DNA from 3 places in the Halobacillus rhizosphaerae genome. Region 1 is predicted to be linked to each of the others. Evidence: riboswitches for the same ligand, from Rfam matches in the RefSeq annotation. Region 1 holds a riboswitch; each other region holds the start of a gene.
The links. A riboswitch is a leader RNA that binds a small molecule or an ion and turns the genes downstream of it on or off. The one in region 1 is predicted to bind thiamine pyrophosphate.
Positions count from the first base shown of each region.

Region 1 (4,275 bases):
AAACGTTGGTATGATGAACATATTTATAAATATGACAAGCCTAAAGCTGGACTGGATGATTTAGAATCTCTAACTATTAATGGAGAAATAGTATATGCATTACGTAATTTATTACTTCATGAGGGATCCCTTGATGCGACAGAGGATGTACGAAAAGAACTAGGTGTAAAAAATTCTCAAAGTCTTAATTTTGTATTATCAAATAGCATAACTAGTTATAGTAAGGCATGGAGTGACGGAGACAAAAGCAAGGATCCGGACATTTATATCAGAATTAGTGTAGTGGATTTTTGCAAAAATATATGTGCCGTTGCAGAGAATTTGTACCATGAGAATTACCCAGATAAAGATATTTATAATGATATAGTATTATTTGATTTTGAATAATTATTACCCCTTAGGAGATTGGATCTCAAAAAGAAAAAGTATTTTCAGATAGATTTTGTCTATGCCTCAAACTGGCGCTTTAATGGAGAACGTTCATATGTTTGATAACAGGTAAACTCACCAGCATCTCGTGTATTGCCACATACACTCCGGACATGTGGAGTGTGTAACTCAACTCATTAGAACAAATACAGACCATAAATAAATCTTTTCGCCTCATTTTCCTAATGAAAAGTGAGAAGATATCGTGATAAATTTAGTCCGTTTCGAGTAGGGGACTTTAATCACAATTTCAGGGCTGCAATCGATATTTTATGGGTTTTTATACCATTTTTCAAAAATGATACATTTGTACTGAAAACAAAAATGTTCTGTGAACGCGGTGGACGGATAAGATAATATATTGTAAAGTAAATACAAATTTAATAATCATTTCACTAGGGGTGCCTTTACTTAAGGGCTGAGATCAAAGTATAACTTTGAGACTCTTTGAACCTGAACTGGCTTTAAAACCAGCGGAGGAAAGTGACGGAGCTTTTTGCATTTATTTTTTGATGTGAAATTTCTATTTATGTTGAATGGATATGCCACTTTCCTTACCCGGAAGGTGGCATTTTTTGTTTTGTAAAAGAAAGGAGTGCGTGTGGGGGCTATGGTTCTTGTCGCTGTTACAAACGGTAAATTAGAGGAAGATCGGTTAGCAGTAGTGATTAAAGAAATTGCTCCGTTCGTTGATTGGATTATTTTAAGAGAAAATCAAAAAACTCCTCAAGCGTATTTATCCTTTGTGAAGAACTTGCTTGAGAGTGGAGTACATAAACAGAAACTTTGCATCCACAACCGTGTGGACATTGCTTGTCTGTCAGGCATAAATAAAGTTCATCTGCCGGAAAAAGGGTTACCAGTAAGAGATGTGAAAGCTTCGTTTCCTTTCTTAAAGATCGGAGTATCTGTTCATTCAGAGGAAGCAGCAAGACAGGCAGAAGAACAAGGAGCTGATTATGCTATGTTCGGTCACATCTATCAGACGGCTAGTAAAGAGGGGATAGCGCCAAGAGGCTTAGAAGAGTTAGAGAAAATCACTGGCCGGCTGCATATTCCCGTCCTAGCTATAGGAGGGATAACCCCCGAAAGAGTCAGTCGTTTATATGAAAAAGGAGCGAGTGGGGCTGCCGTCATGTCAGGGATCTTCAATGAAGATGACCCGTTCAAAGCCTTTCACATTTACAGAAAGGAGGAACTGCTCTATGGACAGCCATTATGATGTTTTAATCATGGGAGGGGGAATCATCGGGCAATCAATTTCTTATCACTTAAACAAAGCTGGAGTGAAGGCTGGGGTGATCGACAAGAATAAGAGCGGTCAACAAGCAACCAGAGCAGCTGCAGGGATGCTGGGTGTGCATACGGAGAATCGAGAAGATGACACATTTTATCAATTTTGCAGGAGAAGCAGAAATTTATATTCGGGTTTAAGTAAAGAACTCCGAGAATTAACCGGAATCGATATAGGCTTAACTTCATTTGGAATGTTGGAAATAGCTGCGAATCAAGAGGAGAAACATGAACTGCTTCAGAAGAACAAAACGTTTCAGAATCTGAAGTGGCTGAATGGACCACAGCTGAGGGAGAGAATTCCGTCATTATCAAAAGAAGCGTGTGGAGCTCTATATATGGGTGAAGATGGACATGTTGAGCCGAAGAACGTTTGTGAGGCGTTTAAACGTGGGGCGTTATTATATGGCGGTGAATTAATAGAAAACAATACGGTTAGAAAAATAAAGCAGTCGGCTGGGGGGTATCAAGTCCAACTAGAAGATGTGATCCTAACTGCTGATAAAGTTGTGGCTGCTACAGGAGCGGAGAGTGGAAAGTGGTTTGAATTTACTGGACTTCAGAATCCGATCGTCCCTACAAAAGGGGAGTGTTTTTCGATTCAGCCCACAACCACATATTTTAAAGAGTCACTTTTTTTCAATAACTTTTACCTTGTTCCAAAACCTGACGGAAGATGTATCATTGGAGCGACTTCGAAACCTTATGATCAGTGTACAACCACGACTGCAGGCGGCTTATCAGGGCTAATGAATCAAGTATTTTCGATCGTGCCTGATCTAAAAAACGAGCCATTTCTAGACTTCTGGTCAGGAGTTAGACCAGGAAGCTTGGATGGAAGGCCGATTATAGGGGAGCACCCGAACCTTTCTGGATTCTTATTTGCAACGGGACATTATCGGAATGGTATTTTATTAGCACCGGTGACTGGACAATTAGTTAAAGATTTAATAGTGAATCAAACTGTGGATTCATCTATTCAAGACCTGCTATCACCGATTCGCATCCAAACTTCGGGAGGGAGTAAATATGAATATTCAAGTGAATGGCAGACGTGTTGATTTACAACAACCAAGGATGACTGTTGCTGAATTACTTGAGATTTATAACATTCAAGAACGAATTTCTATAGTGGAGCACAATAAAGAAATTGTAAGCAAAAAGGATTATGCACATACGAATCTGGAGAGCGGCGATTCTTTGGAAATCGTACATTTCGTTGGAGGAGGATAACAGATGCTGACTATTAATGATCAATCATTTAGTTCTCGTTTGATGTTAGGAACAGGAAAGTACCCTAGTTATGAGGTGCAAAAAGAGGCGGTGAAGGTATCAGAAGCTGAAATCTTAACCTTTGCAGTGAGAAGAATGAACATTTTTGACGCGAAAGAGCCCAATTTACTTGAAGAATTAGAGTTGCAGAACTATTCTTTGCTTCCTAATACTGCAGGGGCTAAGAACGCTGAGGAAGCTGTAAGAATTGCTCGTCTTGCAAAGGCGTCAGGGTTATGCGACATGATTAAAGTAGAGGTGATTGGGTGTGACAAGACACTGCTGCCGGATCCTTTTGAAACGATGAAGGCGTCTGTTCAGCTATTGAATGAAGGGTTCACTGTCCTTACTTACACTTCAGATGATGTCGTCCTTGCAAAGCGATTAGAAGAAGAAGGTGTTCATGCCATCATGCCCGGTGCCTCTCCCATTGGATCCGGTCAGGGACTTGTAAATCCGATGAACCTGCAATTCATTATTGAACAATCGGGCATTCCAGTCATTGTTGATGCAGGAATAGGGTCGCCGAAGGATGCCGCTTTTGCGATGGAGCTTGGAGCGGACGGTATTTTATTAAATACAGCTGTAGCAGGGGCTCAAGATCCTGTAAAAATGGCAGAGGCAATGAAGCTAGCCATTCAATCTGGCAGATTAGGTTATGAAGCAGGGAGAATCTCAAGAAAACATTATGCCGAAAAAAGCAGTCCGGTAAATGGGATGTTCACCTAATGTCTGAGAGATATTCCCGTCAGGAACGATTTCAGCCTATTGGTCCAGTAGGGCAAGCTACATTAGCTGAAAAGCATGTGTTTATTGTTGGTGCAGGAGCATTAGGAAGTGCGAATGCAGAAATGCTCACAAGAGCTGGAGTGGGACGGATTTCAATTATTGATCGTGATTATGTGGAATGGAGTAACCTTGGCCGGCAGCAGCTCTATACGGAAGATGATGCACGAGAATGTAGTTCGAAGGCAAAAGCAGCAGAACGCAGACTGCATGCCTTAAATTCAACCATCGAAATAACCGGCATTACGGGAGAGTTCGCTCCGGAAAATGCAGAGCAGCTTCTAGAAAACGTAGATATTCTCATTGATGGAACGGATAATTTTGATACTCGATTTCTAATCAATGACGTGACGGTCAAACAAAACATTCCATGGATTTACGGGGGCTGTGTGAAAAGTGTCGGTGTTTCGCTGGCAATCACACCAGGAGTTACTCCTTGTCTGCAATGCCTCGTTGATGTGATACCTCAAGAGGGCGAAACCTGTGATACTGCAG
Region 1 covers NZ_JAUTWQ010000006.1:255,712-259,986, reverse strand. Annotated here, with positions in the region: gene Q7A53_RS09055 (hypothetical protein) at 1-387, shown strand, start outside; TPP riboswitch at 817-928, shown strand; gene Q7A53_RS09050 (thiamine phosphate synthase) at 1,040-1,651, shown strand; gene thiO (glycine oxidase ThiO) at 1,635-2,783, shown strand; gene thiS (sulfur carrier protein ThiS) at 2,752-2,955, shown strand; gene Q7A53_RS09035 (thiazole synthase) at 2,959-3,723, shown strand; gene Q7A53_RS09030 (ThiF family adenylyltransferase) at 3,723-4,275, shown strand, end outside.

Region 2 (4,275 bases), on a different contig from region 1:
TTGGAGGGATCGGAACGGACAACCAGTACACGTTCTCTATGACAAAGCAATACATTGATCAGGCAGTATTGGTATCCGAACAATCCATTGCCAGCGGAATGAGAGCGATGCTTGAATTCCACAAAATGGCGGTGGAAGGAGCAGCAGCGTCCGGCATAGGCTGGCTTCTTGATAAGCAGCCGCAAAACGACCGGAACATTGTGGTCATCATTAGTGGAAATAATGTAGACCATCAAACAATCCAGCGGATAATCAAGCCAAGATAAAATATAGGGGTGTGGAGGATGGGGATAAGTGTCGCGGATGTTTTACAATTGCCGGTGATGGAGAAAGCGAAGATCGTAACAGGTAAGTCTATTCTTTCTGATCAATCCGTTGAGTGGATCTCAGTGGTTGAAACTCCTGTGGAAAATTTTATCCGCAGCAATGAATTAGTACTTAGCACAGGAATTGGTTGTGTGGATGATCCCATTGGGCTGGAATCCTACGTGAAAGACGTTCTTCAGTCCGGAGCGTCTGCCCTTGCTTTTGCTACAGGAAGATACATTTATAACGTGCCGGATCGAATCGCTCAACTGGCAGAACAAAATGGCCTGATCATCTTAGAAGTCCCGTGGGAAGTTCGCTTTGGAGACATTATGCAAGAAGTTTTAAGTGAAATCAGCAAAGAGAAGGAAGTAGAGCAGCGGCAGGCAGAAGGGATTAGGCAGGAATTGATTAACTGTGTGCTGAATGGCAAAGGTTTGCAGGAAATCACGACAATATTATACGAAAATACGAAAATACCGATTGCCATTAGTGATCACAATAAACTAATTCGAGCCAACCATCATTTCAATCTCCATTTAATAGATATCTTAAATGGTAAAACAGAGGGAGAATATCAGTTAGTTACTCCCTATCCTTTCAGCGATCATCCGCTTTATCATTATATTGAAAAGTATGAAATCGGAGAGGATAGCTGCTATCAGTTAACTATTCTGTCCAACTATAAGAAGCAAGGATACCTGCTGTTTAAGCCAGAGGATGACAATGAACTAACCTGGGTAGTCCTGAATATATTAGAGCATGCTTTAACGGCTTGTGCACTATATTTTGTAAAAGAAAATGCCATAGAAATGACGGAAATTCGATTGAAGGATAATTTCCTGCTTGACCTTGCGAAAACGGAGGTAACCATTGATAAGCAGCTGCTTTCCAAAGCACAATTGCTTGGATATGACTTAAATCGTCCATACATTTGTATAGTAGGGGATATTCGTTTTAAGAAAAGGATAGATGATCACATCGGTTCTACTGATCATCCTGTTCGATCCTCTTCCATGCACAGCCGGAATTATTATATTCAAAAGGAAGTCACTCATGCTGGGGATGTATTACAGAGGCGCACCATGACCACCTTTGAAGATGGAGAGGTTATTGTTTACTTAGAAGCAGACGAACACCCCTACATGGAAACGACTAATCAATTTCTTGACTTAGTAGAACGACGTTTAAATGAACTTCTTGCAGGAATTGTTATTTCCTGGGGAATATCTTTTCGCAAAGACGAAGTTTATACGTTTCATAAAAGTTATGATGAAGCGGTTACCGCGTTAAATATTGGGCGTCACCAAAACGAAGACGGGGAGCGGACTTTTTTCAGTGATACAAGAATGAATCGTCTTCTCATGTCTTTATCTCATGATAAAGGGATCGAGAATATCGTCGAAGATACGCTGGCTAAACTTATTGATTATGATCAAAAGCGACAAACCGACTTAATTCATACTTTCATCGTTTATAACAAATATAATAGTAATGTAAGTCAGTCTTCACGTGCGCTGAATCTGCATCGGCAGTCTCTGCTGCACCGGCTGCGAAACATTGAACATTTAACAGGGCTTTCTCTGCTGGATGCCGACGACTTATTTTTACTAGAACTTAGTGTGAGATTGTGGATGTTGAAGAAAGTAAAAGAATAATAGAAATAGGTGACAGGATCTTACATCTTTGTTACGATGAACAAAACCAAGTGAATAGAAATCTATGAAACTACTAGGGGGGCCCGTCATGGGCTGAGAGGAAAGCAATCGAGCTTTCCGACTCTTATGAACCTGATCTGGTTAAGACCAGCGGAGGGAAGTAGTCAGAGTGCAAGATTATTGACTCCATCCATTCGAAGCCAGGTCCTCCTTAGGACTGGCTTTTTTTAGTGTCCAGGAATATACCTCGGTCATGAGTCAATTGTCTGCGTGGTGACAAAAGCTCATCCTTCTCGAATGCTCTCTGGGTCTCCCTTTTATGGGAGGGAAAACTATGAAACGAACTCGTATGCTTACTACGATGGCTGTGTTTGTTGCTGTCGCAACTCTGGGCTCTCAGCTGCTCTGGTTTCCGGCAGGGATAGCTAAAGCTTATCCTGTACAGCATGCTGTAAATGTAATGGCAGCGGTTATGCTTGGTCCGCTTCCTGCCGTTGTAATCGCCTTTACGATAGGTCTGGTAAGAAATTTACTAGGTACAGGGACGCTGCTTGCTTTTCCAGGTGCCATGATTGGCGCATTTCTAGCTGGTGTTCTATATCAATTCTTCAAAAAAGAAATTTATGCCGCTATAGGAGAAGTAATTGGTACGGGTGTGATTGGAGCGCTATTTTCTGTTCCGTATGCCCATCTTTTTATGGGGAGTTCCAGCGGCGCTTTTATTTTTCTTCCTTCCTTTCTTATCAGCAGTATCACGGGAGCCATCATCGGCTGGTGCGTGGTATATCGTTTGGATCGAAACCAATTTACAACAATTTAATGTTCGGAATCTACTAGGGGTGTCCGCAAATCGGACTGAGAGGAATGTATTTCCAACTCTTATCGACCTGATCTGGTTAAGACCAGCGTAGGGAAGTAGGTGGCAACCTCATTAACCCACCCCTGGCAGCTTCCGCAAACCAAGGAGGCACTTCAATGAAATTTTCTCAAATGATTCGGAATGAAAATCAAGATTTATTTCAAGAAATATTCGAACATCCTTTTGTAAAAGGTCTAGGTGAAGGACATGTTCCTTCTTCCTCTATAGCACACTACATTAAAGCGGATTATGAATATTTAAATGCATTTATGCAAATTTATGGTACAGCCATCTCGAAATCGGCGGAACGAAAGGATATTCAATACTTTAATGAACAAGTGAATTTTGTATTAAATAGTGAAATCCATCCCCATAAAAATCTTTGCGAAGTTATAGGGATCCGGTATGAAGACTTGCAAGGGTTTCCTCTGCCTCCAACTGCCGATCACTATGTAAAGCATATGTTGTATCACGCCCATCAAGGAGGGGTGGGAGAGATCATTGCAGCACTTCTGCCTTGTCCATGGACGTATTTAGAGATCGGTGAATATTTAATGAAACAATACCAGCCGTCAGAGGATCATCCCTTCTACCCGTGGATTAGCTTTTATGCGGAAGGTGAAATGGAACAGCTGACCCAGCATTTGTGTGAGCGCCTTGACTATTTTTCTGCTCAAGCTTCCCAAGCCGAACAAAGGCGTATGAAGGATGCATTTCGAAAAAGCTGTCAGCTGGAGTTGAAGTTTTGGGAGATGGCTTATACGTGTGAAGAATGGCCAGGAGAAAGGAGCAGGGTAAGATGAGTATCCAGTGTTCTCTAACAATTGCCGGTACTGATCCAAGCGGAGGTGCAGGAATACAGGCGGACTTGAAAACATTCCAAGAGCTGAAGAGCTACGGCATGTCTGTGGTCACTTCAGTGGTTGCGCAAAATACAACAGGTGTAAATGCTGTACATCATCTGCCTGCTGAAATGATACAGCAGCAGTTAGAAGCTGTCTCTGCCGATATGCCCATTGATGCTTTTAAATCAGGGATGATTGCTGATAAAGATATGATGAAGGTCATAGCAGATTGGATCCCTCAAATATCCGCACCTTATGTAATGGATCCGGTGATGGTCGCTCAAAGTGGTGATCCGTTAATAGAAGCAGAATCCCGAGCTTGGCTGAGAGAACACCTTGTACCCTTTGCGTCGGTCATCACTCCCAACCTTCCTGAGGCAGAAGATTTATTGGGGCAGCAAATCGAAACCACGGATGATATGAAAGAGGCTGCAGAACAAATCGTGACCAAACTAGGAGCCGGGGCCGCACTTGTGAAAGGCGGACACCGGGACGGGGAAGCGGTAGATTATTTATTCGATGGCAGTAAAATTCACTCCTACAGTGCGGAGCGGATCGCTACCAACAACACGCATGGTACAGGGTGTACGTATTCTGCAGCGATCAC
Region 2 covers NZ_JAUTWQ010000021.1:39,283-43,557, reverse strand. Annotated here, with positions in the region: gene eutB (hydroxyectoine utilization dehydratase EutB) at 1-266, shown strand, start outside; gene Q7A53_RS17910 (PucR family transcriptional regulator) at 285-1,964, shown strand; TPP riboswitch at 2,030-2,140, shown strand; gene thiW (energy coupling factor transporter S component ThiW) at 2,299-2,784, shown strand; TPP riboswitch at 2,790-2,895, shown strand; gene tenA (thiaminase II) at 2,940-3,626, shown strand; gene thiD (bifunctional hydroxymethylpyrimidine kinase/phosphomethylpyrimidine kinase) at 3,623-4,275, shown strand, end outside.
Region 2: another riboswitch for thiamine pyrophosphate. It lies ahead of tenA (thiaminase II); the one in region 1 lies ahead of Q7A53_RS09050 (thiamine phosphate synthase).

Region 3 (4,275 bases), on a different contig from region 1:
GAATGAGCGCGATAGTTTTCTCGTAATGACAAAACTTCCCGCTAAACCTATTCCTAACGAACCATACAATGCCCCAATACCCAGACCTCCCAGTTGTAAGGTTTCTGAACCATAGTAACTAATAAGTACGTTAAATATGCCATCCGTTGCAGAAATAACAAGTTCGATAAGACAGACAGCCAGTACGACTTTGTGAAGCTTATTAAAAAAGACTTTTGCTGAGAGAGGAGTCTCACCCCCTTCTTCGTTAGCGAAGATGTTCATAGGTAAGGTTAAGTGTTTGATCAGAAGAACAGCGAAGATAAAAGTCAAAGCGTTCCATAAAAATGCCATTTTGACTCCAATCACATACGTTACAATCCCTCCCGTTATCGAACCAATGATGAGTACCACACCTATCATTACTTGTTCTAACCCATTTACTCGAATCAACTCTTCTGCATCCGTAATTCCTGCAATGGCACTCTTTCTAACTGGTTGATAGAATGCTTCCCCACAGGACAATGCCAGGACACAGACAAAAATGATCCATAGATCATTTTCTGTGTTCACAAATAGAAGACTTAAGGCAAACGGCACCCTTACTATGTCCGTGGTTATCATTAGCTTTTTTTTGCTTACACGATCAGAGAGTCTTCCTCCAATAGGAGATAAAAATAAATACGGAAGAATTCTAATTCCCATAGCTGCCCCTACTGCTAAGCCAGAACCGGTGAGCTGTAAAAGCAGAGTTAGTACAGCTACTTGACTAAAGCGATCGCCCACTCCATTTACGATCCCAGAGTAAAAGAGATATTTATATGGATGATTTTTCAATAAGGAAGAAGTCATGATATTCCCTGCCCCACGAATTAGATATGCATCTAATTAGATTACAAAAAGAAAAAGGCAACCTCTGTTACCTTTTAACGACTAGCGGCCACATTTCTTGAGGATTTAATTCGTATTGATTATTTTCACGGTACATGAAATGATGCATAATCCATTCTCTTCGTAAAGTAGCAAAGTCATCATAGAAAGTTTTAATATATTCATTCACTTCGCTTTCTTGATAGACCTTACCCGTTTCAAACCCCTGGACAAAGTAAGAAAGAACGACTAGCTTTTTCTTTAATTGACTTGGAAGCTGTTTTAATTGGCCATTTGCCGTAATAAAACTTTGAATTACTTTTCTCTGTTCTTGTTCCGTACCTTTCAATTCATCCTTCTTCATACTCTCCTCATCTCCCAATTTTAAGATAGCACTTGCCATAAAGGCGAGTTTCTTTTCATCTAGATAGAAGTAAATCGTATTCTTGTCACGAAGGGCATAAACCATCCCGGTATCCCTCAGCTTCTTAATATGGTGCGAAATTGTCGGAGGACGCAGACCCAATTTACCCGCAATTGCCTGCCCGTGCAGCGGTCCCTTTCTGAGTAAGGCGATAATCCTTAACCTTGCAGGATCGCCGACTGCCTTGTGAAAGGCAACCATCTTATCCAATTGCATAATTTTTTCATCTCCCTTCAATTCTATCTAATTAGTCATTCATCTAATTAGATAGTAAACTAATTAGTATCGAACGTCAATAAAGCGACTGAAGAAAATATCAGCCGCTTTAAATGACAAACTTATTGATTTTCCATAAAAGTATACACCTGCATGTCTATGTACCCTTCTTTTTGTTCCCGTCCTTCAAAATTCTCAGTATTTATAAATGTTTTTAAACCTTTATATAATTCCTGGTCTGATGGCGATTTTGTGGAAAGGTAACCAAGCTGGTGCAGTTTTCCCGTTAATCTTGACTTAAACGGACCCTCTATCCTCTTAATATCTTCTGTTTTTGTTTCCCCAAAGTATAACTGCTGCAGTTGATAAATCCTGTTCAATTCCTCGATTGGATCCGGGTGATCATCGACACGAAGATCCACAAAAACGTCATTCAGTCCCCCATAGCCTCCTTTATCTTTAACTACGTAAATTGCTGCTGATTGACGGCCGCGACTATCCCCTCCTGCTTTTTGGGCAGCTTGCAGTCCAGCAATCAATCGATCTGAAAGAGACCCTGAATGTTGTTCAAAGGCTTTTCCCATCTCCGATACTGTTGCTTGATTTACTAAAATGTTGCCTTGCGCACAGTAATTGGGGCCGGTCATTCCTCCTGCCCAATCAAGACAATTTGCGCCAGTATACGTCGCTCCCCTTCCATTCGCGTCTATAATGCCTGCCTGACGTTCATCTGCTTGAGGGTCATTTTTAACTAATTCATCTAACGTTTCTTGTGCACTAAGACCTTCTCTCAATAATTTTAATCCTGACGGTCCATAAGCAGGATTGGCTAGTGCTTGCGTCGCAATCGCTCCTACGCCAGCTTCAGCCCAAGGCACCACCGACCCCACACCAAGAAACTTAGATTGAACGGCAACTCCTAACTCTCCCGTTTCAGGATCGTGGCCCACAATAGAAAATGTAGCAACTATATTCGGTTTATCTTTCAATATCCTGACCCCTTTCTTTCCTACTCCTTTAAAATTCGATTCGATCCTTTAACTCTCCTGCTTCATATATAATTCTCATGACTTAAAAAAAGGTGAGCTCCAGATTAAAAAACTGAGCTCACCTTTCAATTTAAAAGTAGAATATTTATTCTTATAATTATTTATACGGCTTGTGAATGATGAGTTGAGGTCTTTTCACGAAAAGTATACTGACAATCACCGCACTTAATATAAAGGCAGGAAGCATATAACCTCCATTGTAGAGGAGAGAGTAAAGCCATACCGGCTGCCCCGGCGGTGCAAATTTGCCGTAAAAGACAATGCCCGCGATAAAATGACTCACAAACCTTAGTAGACTTCCTATCAAACAACCGGTGATAATCGCTGTAATCATTCGTTTCACATGATGTTTAGAAGCCGCAGAGGCTATCTGGCCAGCCATTATTCCAGCGAATCCAATCGACGTAAATGCTAGAATATAATCTAGGAAACTCTGTACAGGTGTAACTAGAAGAGCATTTCCCAGTAATATTTGATAGACTCCCAGTAGAAATCCTGTTAATAATCCACCTTTTATTCCCCATCTGTAAGCCATAATAAATACTGGCACCATAGAGAAGGACACCGATCCCCCCTGGGCCCATAATTTAAATGACAAAAACGGGATAATATCCAGCAAAATAGCAATAGCCGAGAAAATAGCTACTTCGACTAAAAACAATACTCCTTTGTGTTTCATCTCAAACTCCCCCTTTAAAATTGAGCACAAAAAAAGCAATACAAAGGGAAGCTTTCTGATGGATCCCATGCATTGCACCATCAACAAAGCCGCCATTCCTACACCAGTATTAACTGACAGGTTCAAAGGGTCAGAACAAATTGTTCACTCTCAGCCTGGAGGGCTCCCCTTGAGGGCTAAATTTATTATGCTTTTTTTGTTTGCCCTTATTATAGTAGAACAACTCACTCTAGACAACTATGATTTATTGCCTGGGAAATCTAATATTGAGGCACAAAGTCCTGACAATTTGACATTATGCAGTGGGAGTCCTATAATTCAAATCGTAACAATTACTATTTAAGGAGGTCACCCATTGGCGAAAAAGTCTAAAATTGCTAAAGAGCTGCAACGTCAAAAGTTGGTAGACAAATATGCAGAGAAACGCAAGGAGCTTAAAGCGGCTGGCGACTTTGAAGCTATACGCAAGCTGCCAAGAGACTCCTCTCCATCACGCACACAAAACCGCTGTGCCTTGACCGGCCGACCACATGGATATATGAGGAAATTCGGTCTTTCTCGCATTCAGTTTAGAGAGTTAGCCCATAAAGGTCAGATTCCTGGTGTTAAAAAAGCCAGCTGGTAATTTTTCATCTCAGCGAGCGAAAAAAGCCGTGATGATTCCAGAAAACTTAAACCCACCAGCCCGCTGGACTGATGGGTTTACATAAAGTTTAAAAGGATATCCGCTTCCTATACTTACTCATAAGCTTATGATTGTGTTCGTCTATGCCATCTACATTTCCACTCTTAAAGATCGGCGGTTTTATATTTTCTTCCGCTAGTTTTTCGATGACTTTTGTAAATAAACTGTGCAATAGTGCTGTGCCTGCCACGGATGATACGGGGGTGAATTTCTCCTGAAAGCTTTCAGAGCTCATCACGGCATCCCCGACAGGAACTTGCGTATCCAGTGTGAGGTCTACGACTTCTTCCAGCCTTTTCCCTGATTTGTGCTTAGATCTTTGATAGGACGTGTAGTTTTTCGATAACATCCCTACGACTAATAGTCCTTTTTC
Region 3 covers NZ_JAUTWQ010000023.1:17,085-21,359, reverse strand. Annotated here, with positions in the region: gene Q7A53_RS18255 (MFS transporter) at 1-831, opposite strand, end outside; gene Q7A53_RS18250 (DUF2087 domain-containing protein) at 899-1,489, opposite strand; gene Q7A53_RS18245 (DUF1028 domain-containing protein) at 1,612-2,481, opposite strand; gene thiT (energy-coupled thiamine transporter ThiT) at 2,636-3,217, opposite strand; TPP riboswitch at 3,296-3,397, opposite strand; gene rpsN (30S ribosomal protein S14) at 3,573-3,842, shown strand; gene Q7A53_RS18230 (sugar isomerase domain-containing protein) at 3,931-4,275, opposite strand, start outside.
Region 3: another riboswitch for thiamine pyrophosphate. It lies ahead of thiT (energy-coupled thiamine transporter ThiT); the one in region 1 lies ahead of Q7A53_RS09050 (thiamine phosphate synthase).